Regions from separate parts of the Virgibacillus alimentarius genome, predicted to be linked through region 2. Evidence: riboswitches for the same ligand, from Rfam matches in the RefSeq annotation. Region 2 holds a riboswitch; the other holds the start of a gene.
The links. A riboswitch is a leader RNA that binds a small molecule or an ion and turns the genes downstream of it on or off. The one in region 2 is predicted to bind S-adenosylmethionine.

Region 1: linked by a shared signal. The riboswitch ahead of J2Z81_RS10555 (OsmC family protein) and the one ahead of ssuE (NADPH-dependent FMN reductase) in region 2 are both predicted to bind S-adenosylmethionine.

Annotation. Positions count from the first base shown of each region.
Region 1 covers NZ_JAGIKX010000020.1:44,743-52,558, forward strand. Annotated here, with positions in the region: gene J2Z81_RS10550 (C40 family peptidase) at 375-1,265, shown strand; gene J2Z81_RS10555 (OsmC family protein) at 1,375-1,827, opposite strand; SAM riboswitch class I at 1,972-2,082, opposite strand; gene J2Z81_RS10560 (YezD family protein) at 2,093-2,272, opposite strand; SAM riboswitch class I at 2,411-2,512, opposite strand; gene J2Z81_RS10565 (CoxG family protein) at 2,615-3,073, opposite strand; gene J2Z81_RS10570 (TetR family transcriptional regulator) at 3,296-3,868, shown strand; gene J2Z81_RS10575 (DMT family transporter) at 3,973-4,332, shown strand; gene J2Z81_RS10580 (DMT family transporter) at 4,332-4,646, shown strand; gene J2Z81_RS10585 (N-acetylmuramoyl-L-alanine amidase) at 4,878-5,576, shown strand; gene J2Z81_RS10590 (GntR family transcriptional regulator) at 5,674-6,342, shown strand; gene J2Z81_RS10595 (carbon-nitrogen family hydrolase) at 6,365-7,150, shown strand; gene J2Z81_RS10600 (DUF2848 family protein) at 7,172-7,816, shown strand, end outside.
Region 2 covers NZ_JAGIKX010000014.1:20,294-28,109, reverse strand. Annotated here, with positions in the region: gene J2Z81_RS08715 (penicillin acylase family protein) at 1-363, shown strand, start outside; gene J2Z81_RS08710 (pyridoxal-phosphate-dependent aminotransferase family protein) at 432-1,601, shown strand; gene J2Z81_RS08705 (AEC family transporter) at 1,779-2,675, opposite strand; gene hprK (HPr(Ser) kinase/phosphatase) at 2,870-3,808, opposite strand; gene J2Z81_RS08695 (c-type cytochrome) at 3,920-4,864, opposite strand; gene J2Z81_RS08690 (LCP family glycopolymer transferase) at 5,145-6,137, shown strand; SAM riboswitch class I at 6,298-6,405, shown strand; gene ssuE (NADPH-dependent FMN reductase) at 6,577-7,131, shown strand; gene J2Z81_RS08680 (recombinase family protein) at 7,208-7,816, opposite strand, start outside.

The sequences.
Region 1 (7,816 bases), on a different contig from region 2:
ATTTTGCTTAATCATATTATAGATGAAGTGTCGGAGCATGTCACTTCTGAATTGTTTGAGTTGATTTAAAGGATGAACGTTTACTTGGATCGAAAGAGAAAAGTAGTAGGCAAATGGAAAACGATTGATAGCAACAAAACTTACTTTTAAATGACATAGATAGACAATCTTTTTCGGATGATATCGAATAAAGGTATAAAATATTACATTTTCTTTTCAAATAGGGGCTCTTTTTTTGAAGTTGTAACATTTTGTCATATTTTGTTACCGAAACGTATTATTATCATAACCTTTTTAATAGAATTTTTTGCTAGAATATGTACTAACGGTAAAAATCTACCAATAGTATACGTAAAAAATGGGAGGATACATAAATGTTTAAAGGTAAATATTCTGTTCGGAAGTATATTGTAACTACGGTTTTGGCAACATCTTTTGCTTTAGCACCAATTATGTCTGGAAGTGTACTAGCATACGGAGGCCCTGCTGCCGATACAAGCGCGAACCAGACATCAGAAACTACGCAAGTAGAAGAAAACAATGCACAGGAAGCAGTACAAGCGGAAGAGACAAATGCTTCAACGTTAAGACCGGGTGACAGCGGGCCAGCAGTTAGTGATTTACAGTCTAAATTGCAAAATCTCGGATACAGTCTAAATATTGATGGAATCTACGGTCCAGCTACAGAATCAGCAGTAAGAGATTTACAAGGAAACAGTGGAATTCAAATTGATGGAATTGCAGGACCAGCAACGTTTAATGCATTAAATCAAAATCCTTCTAATGCTACTCCTACTAATGAAACTGTAGAAGAAAATAATGCACCAGAAGAGAATGATGAAGATGTAACAATTCAAGAAGCACCACAGCAACAAGTAAAACCACAAACTCTTTCATTATCCGGTTCTGGCGACGCTGTTTCTACCGCACAAAGTTTAGTAGGAACACCTTATGTATGGGGAGGTACAACTCCTGCTGGATTTGACAGCAGTGGATTTGTTACCTATGTACTCAAGCAGGAAGGTGTAAATGTTGGTAGAACTCATGCAGATATGTGGGCAAGTGGTGGTCAACATGTAAGTAATCCGAGCCCAGGCGATGTTGTATTCTTTGAAAACACTTATAAATCTGGGGTTTCTCATAGTGGAATCTATGTTGGAAATGGCCAAATGATTCATGCTGGTACAGAAGCTACGGGTGTGGAATATGCAAATAAGAATGATTCATATTGGGGCCCTAGATACATCGGAGCTAAATCATTTTAATTCAATCAAAATAATGCATAAAGGACTGTATCGTCAAAACGATGCAGTCCTTTTTGATATGATATAAGTTTAATGATTTTATGGATAGAATAAAGTTAAGTTACTTATTCTATACGCCTGATGCAGCCTGATTTGTCACATTGACGACAGAAGTACCTGCTAAGGTATCTTTTACCGGACAAATAGCATCTACATGGGAAAGAAGCTGTTCGATATTTTCTTTTGGCGAAGGTGAATCAATGTTTACTTTGTAGCGAACTTCCTGGTACCCTGGTCGGACATCAGGATTGATTCCGAGAAAACCATCGGGATCAAGATCGCCTTCCAGCTGAACGTCTAATCCATTTACTTCCACATCAAATTTTTGGGCAAATGTGACCACAAGCACATTAATGCAACCCCCTAATGCAGAAAGTACATATTCTACCGGATTTGCCCCTTTGTCTGTACCACCCAATTCCTTGGGTTCATCAATAATAACTTCTTTTCCATTGACATTTGCAACAGATAATACTCCTTCACCAGACCATTTTACTTCAGAGATAAATGTAGTATTAGCCATTAAAAGTCCTCCTTCATTGATTATATTGATAAAAATACTTGGTTTATCTTAAAAGCTCACCGCCTTTCTCTTCTTATTCATCAGAAGGGAATTAAAAAATCCCCTTCTGATGAATAAGAAGAGGTTTACATGAATCTGATCCTCTTCCTATCTTTCAGACATTACATATAGTCTGCTGGAATTGGCACAGTACTTTTGTTTAAGCCTGTTGCCGAGGTATCATGGGGCCATTCCCTCCACCTCTCTTGATAAGAAACTGCGTTATTCAATTTTTCCAGTTCTTATTTATTGTTTTAATGCCTGGCTGTCTTTTATCCTTAACTTTTTCTGTTGTATCTATTTGCGTAATTTCCCCATTTTGCACTGTAATCATAATGGATCCATATTTCATTTTTTCAAGAGATGTTTTGATGTGTTCAAATTGTAAATGCGTTAGTTTACTCATCATGGTTCCGCTCCTTTTAAATTAAGCAATCGACTTTTTTTATGCGATCGTTTTAGATTCGGTAGATCAAAACAGCAGCAAAACAAAAACCCTCTTCTAAAAATAAGAAGAGGGTGGAGATCCATTTTTATATTGCTCTTCTTATTTTTCAAGTAAGCTACTTGCTGGAATTGGCACAGTGCCTTATAGCCTGTTGCCGAGGTATCATGGGGCCAGTCCCTCCACCTCTCTGAATAAGAAAGTTTTGATATGAAATTGTATCATTTTATATAATATACATGGAATTTTTCCATTTGTCAAATTCCTTTTAAAAATGAGCAACGGAATGCATTTTACGCTCCGTTATGTAACTAAAATGCGCATGTCATTGGCCATTTTATCAACAACAGATTCGGTAAACTCTTTTGTGGTTTTTGGAATGAATGATTTTAATATGGGATTAACGACCGGTGCCATCATTCCTTTAGCAGTTATGTCGAGACAGCCGGTTATTTCAGTTTCACGGCCACTTAATTCTTTTGCTAAAAAATAACCGTTGCCCTTAAAGTTTTCACTTAATCCGGTTAACTGAAAGGTGACCTTCGTAGGTTCCTCCCACTTGATAATCTCAATCTTCAGATGGACGGTTTTTTGCACGATCCCGATGTCACCTTTGAATTTCCAGGTTGATTCCCTATCATTAATGATCTCGTGTTCCATATAACCGGGTACGAGGGGTGCCCAATTATTCATATTACTAACAAAAGACCAAACAAAGTCAATGGGAATGGTTATTGTTGAATCATGCAGACCTTTTGGCACAGAAAATACCTCCTTGATGTTGAGTTCCATATTGATTGCTGCCATTGAGTATATGTCTGCTTGGAAGCGAATAGAACATTTTCAAAGAAAGCATCTGTGAAAATGGAATAAGCGTATGTTTTGGATGCAATATATGGCTATAACCTGTAACCATATTGACAATGATACCTCATTAGGATAAAATGAATGACAGTCAGTCATTATGAGTTGGGAGCTGTTTTGATGGATAATAAAAAGGAAAACATTATTCGCTCAGCAATTGATGTGTTTCAGGAAAAGGGTATCGAAAAGGCAAAAGTATCTGATATTGTAAAAGGTGCTGGCATTGCACAAGGAACTTTTTATTTGTATTTTCCAACGAAGCTTGCTGTCATGCCCTCAATCGCACAAGTAATGGTAGAAAAAACACTTGAAGAAATTAAAAAAGCAGTTCAGCAAGATTCCCCCTTTTCGCGTCAACTAGAGCAAGTTGTCGATGCTGTATTTTATATCACGAATGAGTACCGTGAAATATTCGCTCTGATTTATGCGGGGTTAGCGTCAAGTGAATACTTAAAAGAATGGGAGACACTTTATGAGCCTTATTATAAATGGATGAGTGGATTTCTAAAAAAAGCAAAAACAGACGGAATTATCCGCGAAACAGTTCATGAAGAGCATACAGCTACGTTGCTCATAGGATTAATTGAAGCAGCCGCCGAACAATCTTATTTGTATGACCATCAGGATGATAATGCTGCAAATATAAAGAGACAAGAAGTTTTAGACTTTTTAAAACATGCGCTTAAAAGCTAATTTTATTTTAATTTAATTGAAGAGATTTTTTACATGGTATTTCGCCATGCTTTCATTATTTAATAATGACTGAACGTCAGTCATAAAAGAAGGAGTGAATGAAGATGAAAAAAGCTTGGATGTATGTTTTCTTAACAAGTTTTTTTGAACTTGTTTGGATTTTGGGATTTAATATAGCAGATGCATGGTGGCATTGGATATTTATAATAACTTTTATCATAATGGACCTTCATTTTCTAACAAAGGCTTGTGAGCAGTTACCAACCGGGACGGTGTATGCCATTTTTGCTGCAGCAGGAACAGTGGGTACTGCTCTAATGGACGTGTATATTTTCGGTGGTGATCTAACAAGTGGAAAAATGATGTTTATGGTTTTATTGGTTTTAGGAGTAATTGGTCTGAAATTGGCTGACGAAATGTCGGAAAATAAAAGCAATGAAGGTAGTAAGGAGGTCATGCACTAATGGGATGGTTGTATATTGCACTTGCAGCGATATTTGAGATGATCGGAGTCTTGGGTTTAAGGTTATTCAGTGAGCATAAAAGTATTCGTAATGGCGTACTCTATTTTGGCGGTCTTGGTGGTTCATTTGCTTTCCTATATGTTTCTTTTTCCCACCTACTTGTGAGTGTCGCATATTCTGTTTTTATCGGAATTGGCACAGCAGGTGCTGTATTGATGAATATGATTTTTTTTGGTGAATCGAAGAATATCTTTCGGATTATAAGTTTAATTGCGATTATAGTGGGTGTGACTGGGTTGAAAGCTTTGTCCTAGCATCTATTAACCTAAAAAAGGTCGATCTCTATTGATAAAGAGGTCGACATTTTCTTGCTTCAAAAAAAGTTCCTGTCGATTTAACGAATAAATAGGAACGGAAAATAGACAGCTTTCGTTAATATTATTTCCCGGGTAATACTTTTGTCACAACATGAGTTGATGAATTTGCCCCGTAATCGTGCCTCCTTTCGATAGTAACAGTGAAACTATTATAAAAGGAGGATTTTGATGAAAAAAATTTTTATTGATGCAGGACATGGAGGAGCAGATTCGGGTGCTATTGGTAATGGGCTTAAAGAAAAAGATGTTTGCTTGACGATTGCTCTAAAGATGAGGGATTATTTGAACCGGGAGTATGCGGAACAAATTATTAAACTTTCCCGCACAAAAGATGAATATTTGACCTTAAAGCAGCGCACAAATATGGCAAATCACTGGGGGGCGAATTGCTTTGTGTCGATTCATCTTAATGCAGGGAGAGGGGCAGGATTTGAATCGTATATTTATAATGGGAAATTTGCAGATAAGCGTAGCACCAATCGATTTCGGAACCACGTGCATGATGAAATAATCGTAGGTACAAAATGGCAGGACAGGGGGAAGAAAGAGGCAAACTTCCATGTGTTAAGAGAATCATCGATGACAGCTATTTTGACAGAAAATGGATTCATTGATCACGAGCCTGATGCACGTAAATTAAAAAGCGATGGCTTTTTGAATACACTTGCCTTCGCTCATACAAAAGGACTAGCGTTAGCCCTCGGATTAAAGCAGCGCACTAGTAAAAAAATGCATGTAATACAAAAAGGAGAGACTTTTTGGAACTTAGCGATCAAATATCAATCAACTGTAAAAAAATTAAGGCAATTAAATCCTGACGTAATTCCAGAAAGATTGCAGATCGGGACACGAATCAGAGTGAAATAATGGAAAAGTCTTACCATTTGGTAAGCTTTTCTATTTACAATGTATACAGAGTAATGTATTATGTATACATAATACATTATAGGAGTTGCATTGTAAGATGAGTGAATTAAATTTTGGAAAGCCTATTAAAAAAGAAACAGTCTATGAGATTGCGTACAGGGAACTTAAATCAGCAATTTTATCGAACAAGCTAAATCAGAATCAATTTTATACCGAGGAGGATTTTGCGAATGAATTAGGTATTTCAAGAACTCCGGTAAGGGAAGCCATTCAAGGCTTGGTTTATGACCGATTGCTTATTGCAGTTCCAAGAAAAGGAGTGAAAGTAAGAGGGTTTACGAATTCAGAAATTAATCAAATATTTTTACTTAGAAAAGCGATTGAAAAAGAAGTACTAACGGAGTTTTTGAAAACGGTAACAAATGAACAAATAAACAGGTTGGAAGAAATTATTTCTCAGCAAGATAAGGCTATTATTCATGAAAACAGAGAATTATTTATTCAATTAGATCAAGAATTTCATAATTGTATCATTCATTATACCAATTACAATTTAGTTGAGGAAATTTATAGCAAGCTGCATGATCTAACGGTTTTAATTGGATATCAGGCAATACGAAAAGAAGGCAGAATGAATGAAGTGATTACAGAGCATAAGGATATTGTGCAGGCGATTGTAGAAAAAAACAAGGAGCAAGCTAGTGCTAAGTTACTTCTCCACTTAGATAACACAATGGACTCTTACAAGATTATGGATAATAAATGAAAACGAAACGGGAGGTTTTATCATGAAATATGCAGTTTATCAAATGGATATTATTGCTGGTAACCCCAAGAAGAATAGAGAGAAGGTAAACAACTGGGCAAAGGAGACAATGGCAAACGAAAAGCCGGATGTGCTTGTTCTTCCAGAAATGTGGACGACAGCCTTTACGCTTCCGGAATTAGATGAGTTCGCAGATGTTAATGGTGAACCTACGACATCCTTTCTTCAAGAACTTGCAAAAAAACATCACGTTCATATTATCGGTGGTTCCATCGCAAACAAAAAAGACGGAAAATTTTATAATACAAGTGTAGTAGTTGACCGTAAAGGATCGATCGTATATACGTATGACAAAATTCACTTAGTACCCATGCTCCATGAGCATAAATACCTCACGGGTGGTACAGAAAAGGTAAGAACATTTGAACTAGAAGGAGTAAAAATGGGAGTCATCATTTGTTATGATTTGAGATTTCCAGAACTGGCTAGAAAATTAGCACTAGAAGGTGTACAGGTATTGCACATTGTCGCTGAATGGCCTGCCCCGAGAAAAGACCATTGGAGACATCTCCAACTAGCCCGGGCAATTGAAAATCAAATGTTCGTTGTATCTTGTAATCGTGTTGGTTCTTATGATGGAGAGGATTTTGCAGGAACGTCGATGATCATTGATCCTTGGGGAACGCCATTAGAAATTGGCAGTGACTCAAAGGAAGAGACGCTTTCTACAACGCTGTCCTTGGATATCGTTCCTAAAATTAGAAAAGATGTACCTATTTTTTCAAGCAGAGTTCCAGAACTATATTAATCATACAAGGGGGAAATGATAATGAAAAATACACTAAAACTAAATGTACAAGGAAAAAATAAAACAATCGATGTAGATGTTCATCATGTATTTAACGCTGGATATGCAGGAAGTGATCAAGAAAAGGTGCAGGAACATATTGATGAATTAGCAAAATTGGGTGTACCTACACCGACAACAACACCTATCTTATTTCCGGTTTCCGATTATGTTGTATCCACAACGAAGCATATACAAGTGCAGCATGAGGAAACAAGCGGGGAGATTGAATATGTATTAATTTGGCATAACAATGAATTATACGTCACCGTCGGCAGTGACCACACAGACCGCAAATTAGAAACATTCAGTGTGCCGATGTCAAAACAGGCATATCCGAATGTGATTGCAGAAGATGTATGGAAATATGAAGACGTTAAAAATCACTGGGATCAACTAGAGTTTATTTGTTGGGTTACTTCTGGAAATGAGAAAAAAATCTATCAACAAGGCACCTGTGCAGATTTATTAAATCCGGAGCAATGGGAAGAAAACTTTTCTAAATTAAATGTGGAAGAAGATGGAAATTTATTCTTCTCTGCAACGATTAATACGGAAGATAATACATTGGCATTCGCTGATAAATATGAATTTGAATTAAGAGACCCAGTGCTTCATCGATCCATT
Region 2 (7,816 bases):
ACACTTGCCAAGTGGGAATGGGGAGATTATCACCAAGTGACGTTTTCTCATCCTTTATCAGAAGCCAGTTCGATTTTAGCCTTCTTCTTTAATCCTGAAGACCCAATTCCTGTTGGAGGAAGCAGTGTCACTCCAATGGCGGCAAGTTATGACACCGAAACAGGAATTGTTGATCATGGTGCATCCTGGCGATTTGTCATTGACGTTAAAGACATGGCAAAAGGATATCACATCGTTGGACCAGGCCAGTCCGGTCATTTCAAAAGCAAGTGGTATCACGACCAAACAGAAGACTGGGTCGAAGGAAATTACCATGTAACCGACCTAAAGGAGAAAAAAGGAAAAGAACTTATCTTATATTGAAGGTGCCTGTCACTTCCCGAATAATGTCGTTTTTTGTCGAAATATAAAATTAACGGAGGGGTATTGTCATGAGAAATAAGGAAATGTTGTTGATTCCTGGACCAACGCCCGTCATTGATTCGATCTATGATGCGCTTGGTCAGGAAACATGGAGCCACACGGATCCACGGTTTGCGGAGATTTATAAAAATGCAATTGAGCAAACCAAACAATTGCTTCAGACGGATGGAGAGGTTTTTGTGATCGGAGGATCCGGTACATTAGCAATGGAAATGGCGATTCTGAATACAGTATCCGCGGGGGAAAAGCTTCTAGTCGTCAGCAATGGCTATTTCGGGGATCGCTTTATGAAGTTAGGTGAGGCATTTGGTATTGATATTGACGTGGTACAGGCTGCGTGGGGCGAGTCCGTTACCGCAGCAGAAGTAGAAGCGAAATTAAAAGAAGATACGTATAAAGCAGTGACAATCACGCACGCAGATACATCAACAGGTGTTGCTGCCGATTTAGATGAGCTCGTTCCGGTTATTAAAAAGCACGAAGCACTGGTGATTTTGGATGGTGTTTGTGCTACCGCTGCGATGGAAGAGGATATGAGCAAAGGACATGGCCTAAACAATGAAAAGATTGACGTTATTTTAACAGGGTCACAAAAAGCAATTGGCGTACCACCAGGCATTGCAGTAGTCGCCTTTAATCAGAGTGCACTGGACGTCCGCAGGCAAATGAAGCATGTTCCGGCTTATTATACAGATATTTATAATTGGCTGCCGATTATGCATCAACCGCAAAATTACTTTGCTACACCACCTGTCAATTTAGTGTACGCCTATAACGAAGGGATGAAATTGGTGCTGGAAGAAGGCATGGAAAAAAGGCATGAGCGCCATTTAAGGTTTTCAAAAGGTGTAAAAGCGGGATTAGCGGAATACGGAATGAAAGCATTAGCGGATGAAAACGTAGCTGCAACTACATTAACCTGTATCCTATATCCAAAGGGAGTGGAAGACACTCAGTTCCGAGCTAAACTAGCAGAAAAAGGAGTTGTCGTCGCAGGCGCTCTTGCACATTTATCAGGAAAAGCCTTCCGGATTGGACACATGGGCAACACGACAAAAGAAATGCTCAAAGAGGCAGTGCGTCTCATTGGAGTCACACTGCAAGAAATGGGACATGATGTAAACATCGAAAAAGCACAAGAACAATTTGAACAAGCATTCAGCAAACAAACTGTTTAGGTGCCTGTCACTTCCCGATTTTTGTCATATATTGTCGAATGATAGATGTAAAAATACTCCTCATCCAAATGTTCGATGAGGAGTATTTTTTGCCTCAGCATAGTTCCCTCCGCCCTCCTTACATGACGGGGAGGATACATGCGTTAGCAAAATTTCTAATCCAAGCAATTCGAATTCCTACACAACGATATTTAATAAAATACTTAGTGTAACAATACTCACTAGTGTCGAGATCAAGGTAATACTCGATACAAGTTCTGGCTCGGTATCGAATTCGATCGCATACATCGTTGTTGTCGCAGCAGTCGGCATCGCGGAAATAATAATGAGAACGGAAGCAATAATCGGATCCATATCCACCATGAATACAAATAGCGCAGCCACGATAGGTGCGACAATCATTTTTAACGTTACCGCTGATGAAACAACTTGCCAGTTAAGCTTCAGTCCAGTTATCGAACCAAGTTGCATGCCAAGTACGATCATCATGACCGGGATTGCCGCGTCCCCAACCATAGACATCGTGGAGTGGACGGCTTCAGGGATTTCCACGGAAAAATAATGAAAAATAAATGCGATCATTGCAGCGTAAGTTGTTGGCATTTTCATTACGTTTTCAAGTGCCCGCCTCATTCCGCTGGTGCTTCTGGATGCATAATAAATGCCGAAAAAATTATTTTGCAAAGCCTGAACGACAATGATAAAAACGGAATATGGGACTGCTGCTTCCCCTACACTAAACAGCACAACAGGCAATCCGTAATTTCCCGAATTCATGAATCCAGTTGCAAGAATCGACGCGCTTTCGATCTGGGGTTCCCACTTGAAAATTTTTGCGAGTATTTTATTTAGGAAAACCATGATATAAAATAAAACAAACATATAAACGAGGATAACGATAAATCCACGATCAAACGTAGATTCATATAGAGTTGTAAATACTAGCGCAGGTGATAGAATGTACAGAGATACAGCAGAAACCGACTTTACATCCAGCACCCGGATCCGCTGCAGGATAAATCCCGATGCAAAAACAGCCATGATTGGTAAGATAACACTTAAAAACAAACCCATTTTTTAACATCTCCATGAATAGAACTAAAGAATAGTTTAGCATATTTAGAGAATAATGTGTTTTTATGTCCGTTGAATCATGGATGGCAATCGTTGATAGCATACATTTTTGTAAGAAAAAACTCCGTACATAACATAAAAATGATCACGGGCGCGCACATTGCCCCTGATCATTTTTCTTACCAAAGATATTTCTAATGAAAATCCTCACCCGCATTCTCACTTGCTTCCGCTTCAACCCGTTCCATAAACTCTCCCATCGCACTATAACCCTGCTGCTGGAGATACCAGTTGTTCGCAGCGGCTTCAATGAGTCCAGCTACATCTCTTCCCGGTTGCAGCTGAATTTCAATAAATGGAATAGGTACCCCCATATATTCTGAATACTTTTGCTCGAGTTCCAGTTCGTTATTTAAATCATCCGCTTTCCATTTCGTGAGTTTGATATCTAATGTAATTCTTGTCTCATCCTGGAAAGCTTTGCGTCCGTAAATACGCACTACATTTAAAAGCCCGATACTGCGCAGAGCAAGAAATTCCCTATTTGTTTCGTTATGTGTGCCAAGTAGGGTCTGTGGACTGAGTTTTTTTAGCACAATCATATCATCTGCTACCAGTCGGTGCCCACGGCGGATCAGTGTATGCGCGGTTTCACTTTTGCCAACGCCCGAATCCCCGCGCAAAAGGATGCCGATCCCTGAAACATTGATACAAACACCGTGCACCGCTGTCTCTTCTGAAAGGGTTTTAATCATATGCGCATCTACCTTTGGAATAAATTCGGCAGTTGATTCCTTAGTCCATAATAATGGGATGCCTTCCTCGGTGCAAAACTTTGTCAAATACTCTAATCCCCCTTGTCCATGAGTAACAATAAAACATGGAGGGCGATACTTTACAATGTTTCCAATCCGGTGTTTTCGTTCTGCTTTCGTTAATTTATGTAAGTAGGTGATTTCTTTTCTGCCCAGCACTTGTACACGGTCCATCGGGAAAAAATCAAAATATCCAACAAACTCCAATCCCGGCCGATGTGCCTTTGGCTGGGTAATGTTTCGGTCCAATTGCTCCTTACCAGCAAGAACCTTCAAAGAAAACCTTTTCACCAAATTCCTTATTGTAATCCTCTTCATATCCGTAAACACTCCCAAAATAACTATATCACGGATAGGGGTCCTTGTCTAAAGAGGTCAGATCCCGCCTGAATTTGTCGAATCATCAAGAGGGATCTGTCTTTCTAAAAACTACTCTTCTGAAGGTACAATCGCTTCAATTTCGGTCCAATCGAATGTGCCTTCTTTGATTTTATCTTTGCGTTCTTTTGTAATGATATCCGTTGGTTTATCCCCTTTCGGCCAATCATCATCATGTCCTTCCCATTCGGGTCTTTCCTTCGATAAAATAAATGCAGCAAGGTCAGCAGCTTCTTGATCTGTTAAAGGATCTTCACCGCCAGGAGGCATATTATTTTGGATAAATCCTGCCATTTTTGACATACGCCCCATGCCAGCACCATCATTGAAAGAATTTTCTCCCCAAAGGGCAGGACCAGTATTTGGATCTATCCCTGAACCATCTGTAGCATGGCATGTCATACAGTTCTTTTCTTCATATAATGCTTCTCCATTTGCTACATTTGGCTCCGGAATTTCTTCCATTGTATTTTGCATGCGCCAAGGAATATCTTCTCCAGTCTCTATTCCCTCAGAGATGTAACTCAAATAAGCAACAATAGCACGCATTTCTTTACTTTCATGGTCTATTTTTTCCCCGTTCATACTGCGAAGCATACATCCATTAATCCTGTCCTGAATGGTAAAGACAGCATCTTCCCGCGGACGGTACTGCGGGAATTGTGTCGTAACCCCTACCATCGAGGATACTTTGTCCTTCCCGCCATCAGCATGACAGCTTTGACAGGACAGCTCATTTCCAACCTCCTCTGCCAGCACGGTGTTTGTTTCATTAAAAACTTTTTCGCCGTACTGGATCATCTCGGTCATTGGATCATCTTCATCCAAATCCTCAAGTGATGGTGGATCATAGGCGAGTTCCTCCTTTCCTGTTTCTTGTTGGTTGCCCTGGGTTTCAGTTTGGGCGTTTTCATTTTTGTCTTTAGAACATGCAACAAATATAAGTGTAAGTACAACGAATAGTAGGGAAATTTTCAACATGTTCGATCTTTTCATTTCTTTTTCCTCCCTAAATTGAATTTTCCTTACACCAATATTTTAACAATTCATAATTAACCTGTGTGAATTTTGGCAACGCTATCGCCCGGTGTGCGAATATAGTCATAAAGTAGCCATAAAATAGACAAAAAGGTGCCTGTGACAAAAAGGTGCCTGTCACTTCCCGAATTTTGTCGAAGGATATTTGTAGAAAATATGCTAAAATGCTCATAATTTCGTTTCTAATATTAGCTAGATTGTGTATAATAAGAGAATAGCAGATTCACGAGCAAGACAAGTGATTATAAAAAATAAACATTTTGCTGAAGAAAGGCAAATTTTTTTATGTACAGAAGGGGAATTGAATAATATGGGAAGGTCAAAAAGAAGAAAGTCGAAAAAAATCTGGTTAATTCCACTGGCAATCCTACTTTTACTTGTGTTAGGGATAGGTGGCTATGCTTTTTCTCTCTATAATAACGCGAAGAATACCGTAAATAATAAAATGCATGATCCGGTAGATTCGATTGATTTAAATGAAACGAAAAAGAAAATTAAGGCAAGCAAATCTCTAAATATCCTGTTAATGGGTGTTGATGCCAGAGGAGCTGATAAAGGCCGTTCCGATGCCTTAATGGTCCTAACGCTAAATCCTAAGACGGACAGTATGCAGATTGTCAGCATTCCCAGGGACACAAGAGTAGAAATAGCTGGTAGAGGAACACAGGATAAAATTAACCATGCCTATGCATTTGGCGGCGCTGATATGGCCGTTAATACGGTAGAAAATTTCCTTGATGTTGACATGGATTATTATGTAAGCATGAATATGGAAGGAATGGAAGAGCTCGTCGATCAACTTGGCGGTATTACAGTAGAAAATGATATCGAATGGCAAGATAAAAAGTATCATTTTACCAAAGGAACGACAGAGTTGGACGGGGATAAAGCGATGCATTTTGTCCGCATGCGTAAGCAAGATCCAAATGGCGACTTTGGAAGAACAACGCGTCAGCGCAAGGTCATTCAGGGAATTATTGATAAAGGTGCCAGCATCGGATCTGTGACGAAGTTTGACGGCATGATTGATATCCTTGGAAATAATATGGCTACAAATATGGACTTTGATGATATGAAAAAGCTGTTTTCCGATTATAAAAATACAAGAAAGAAGACGGAGAACTATCAGATGGAAGGAACCGGAACGAACATTGGCGGAGTCTACTATATGCAGGTGGATGACGCAGAAATTCAAAAAGTGCACAGCATGATTAAAGATATGAAAGAGTGATCGAATCCAAAGAAAGCTTTCGCAGGACGAAAAAGAAGTGTTAGCATTTTTGGAGACAGACTCCGCTCGAAATTTTGTTGAGTATTTTCTAGGAATATGCATATGCAAAAGCTGTTGACTTAATCAGACGACGGTGATATGATAAATCACAATTCAATAATTCTTATCAAGAGAAGTTGAGGGATATGGCCCGATGACACTTCAGCAACCTCTGATTCCGATCAGAAAGGTGCTAATTCCACCAAGTATTATGCTTGGAAGATAAGAGCGGACACGGACTGTAAATCGTAACCCTCTTTTCTTCCGGGAAAAGGGGGTTTGTTATTGGCAAAAAACCGTATCGATGAAAATCGTTTAAGATGTTGTAAACTTAATTCCAACTAAATCAATGTGTAATATCGAATTAAAAATTTAATCACAGAACAGGAGGGATGATCGTATGAGCGAAGTCATTCTATTATCCGGAAGTCCATCTGAACATTCACGATCACACCATGTACTGCAATATATAGGAACATTGGTGGAAGCGGAAGGGTATCGTATCAAACATATTTCCATTCGAGATATTCCAAAGGAAGATCTATTTCTAGGAAGGTATGACAGTCCCGCTGTTGCAGAAGTAAGTAGAACGTTAGAAAAAGCAAGTGGGGTTATCGTTGGTTCTCCCGTTTACAAAGCAGCATACTCTGGCGTTTTAAAAGCATTACTGGATCTGCTTCCGCAAGATATCCTGCAGCATAAACCGGCGCTTCCTATCATGACAGGCGGTAGTCCATCCCACATGCTGGCACTGGAATATACATTGAAACCGGTGCTCGCTACATTGAAAGGACAGACATTAAAAGGGGTTTATTTGCTTGACCGTCAAATCGATCGCAAACTGGAAAATCCGATTGTGGATGAAGATGTTTTAAATCGAGCCAAGAAGCAGGTGCAGTATTTAATCAGTATATTAAAAAAGCAGGAAGCCGCTCTGAATGCTTCCTATCTATAAAAAGATTGATGAGGAGGTATGCCATCGTGGTGAAAAAAAGAATTTTGTTAAATGCGTTTGAAATGAATTGTTCCGGTCACCAATCATGTGGAATGCTGTGTGTTGCTCGTAAAAAAATAGAAGATATATAAGGGTCCGAGAATCGGTAATGGATTCTCGGACTCCCATCTTCTTTTATTTCAATTTTTTCTATTAGTTTGTGGAGCATTTCTTCATCAAGGATAGGGTTTTGAACAAATTGTTCAATTTGTTGGATTAGTTTGGTAAAATCAATCTTTTGCTTTTGCTGAAGTAATCCCATTTCTAATTTAACCTTTTCCTCATTTAGTTTTGCAATCTGATTTCCATTATCTTCAATAAGCAATCTATATTCATCGTCATGTATTTCACCCCGTATTTTCATGCGAAGTGCAGCAGTTTTGTCTTTCTTGATGTTCTCAATCTCCTTGAGAATTTTAGCAAGTCGCTTCTGATCACGCTGAACGCAAGTTGTTATCTTTTTCTCAATATTTTTTTGAATGGATTTTGTGGAAAGCTCCGAAAACATTTGTTTTATATCTTCTGAAATTGCCTTAATCAAAACATTTTCCCGTACAAGATGGCTTGAACATTGTGTATGGCCATGTTTATTATATGTTCCGCAAATATATCCTTTGCGATTTGCTTTAAAGTGCATACTCTTACC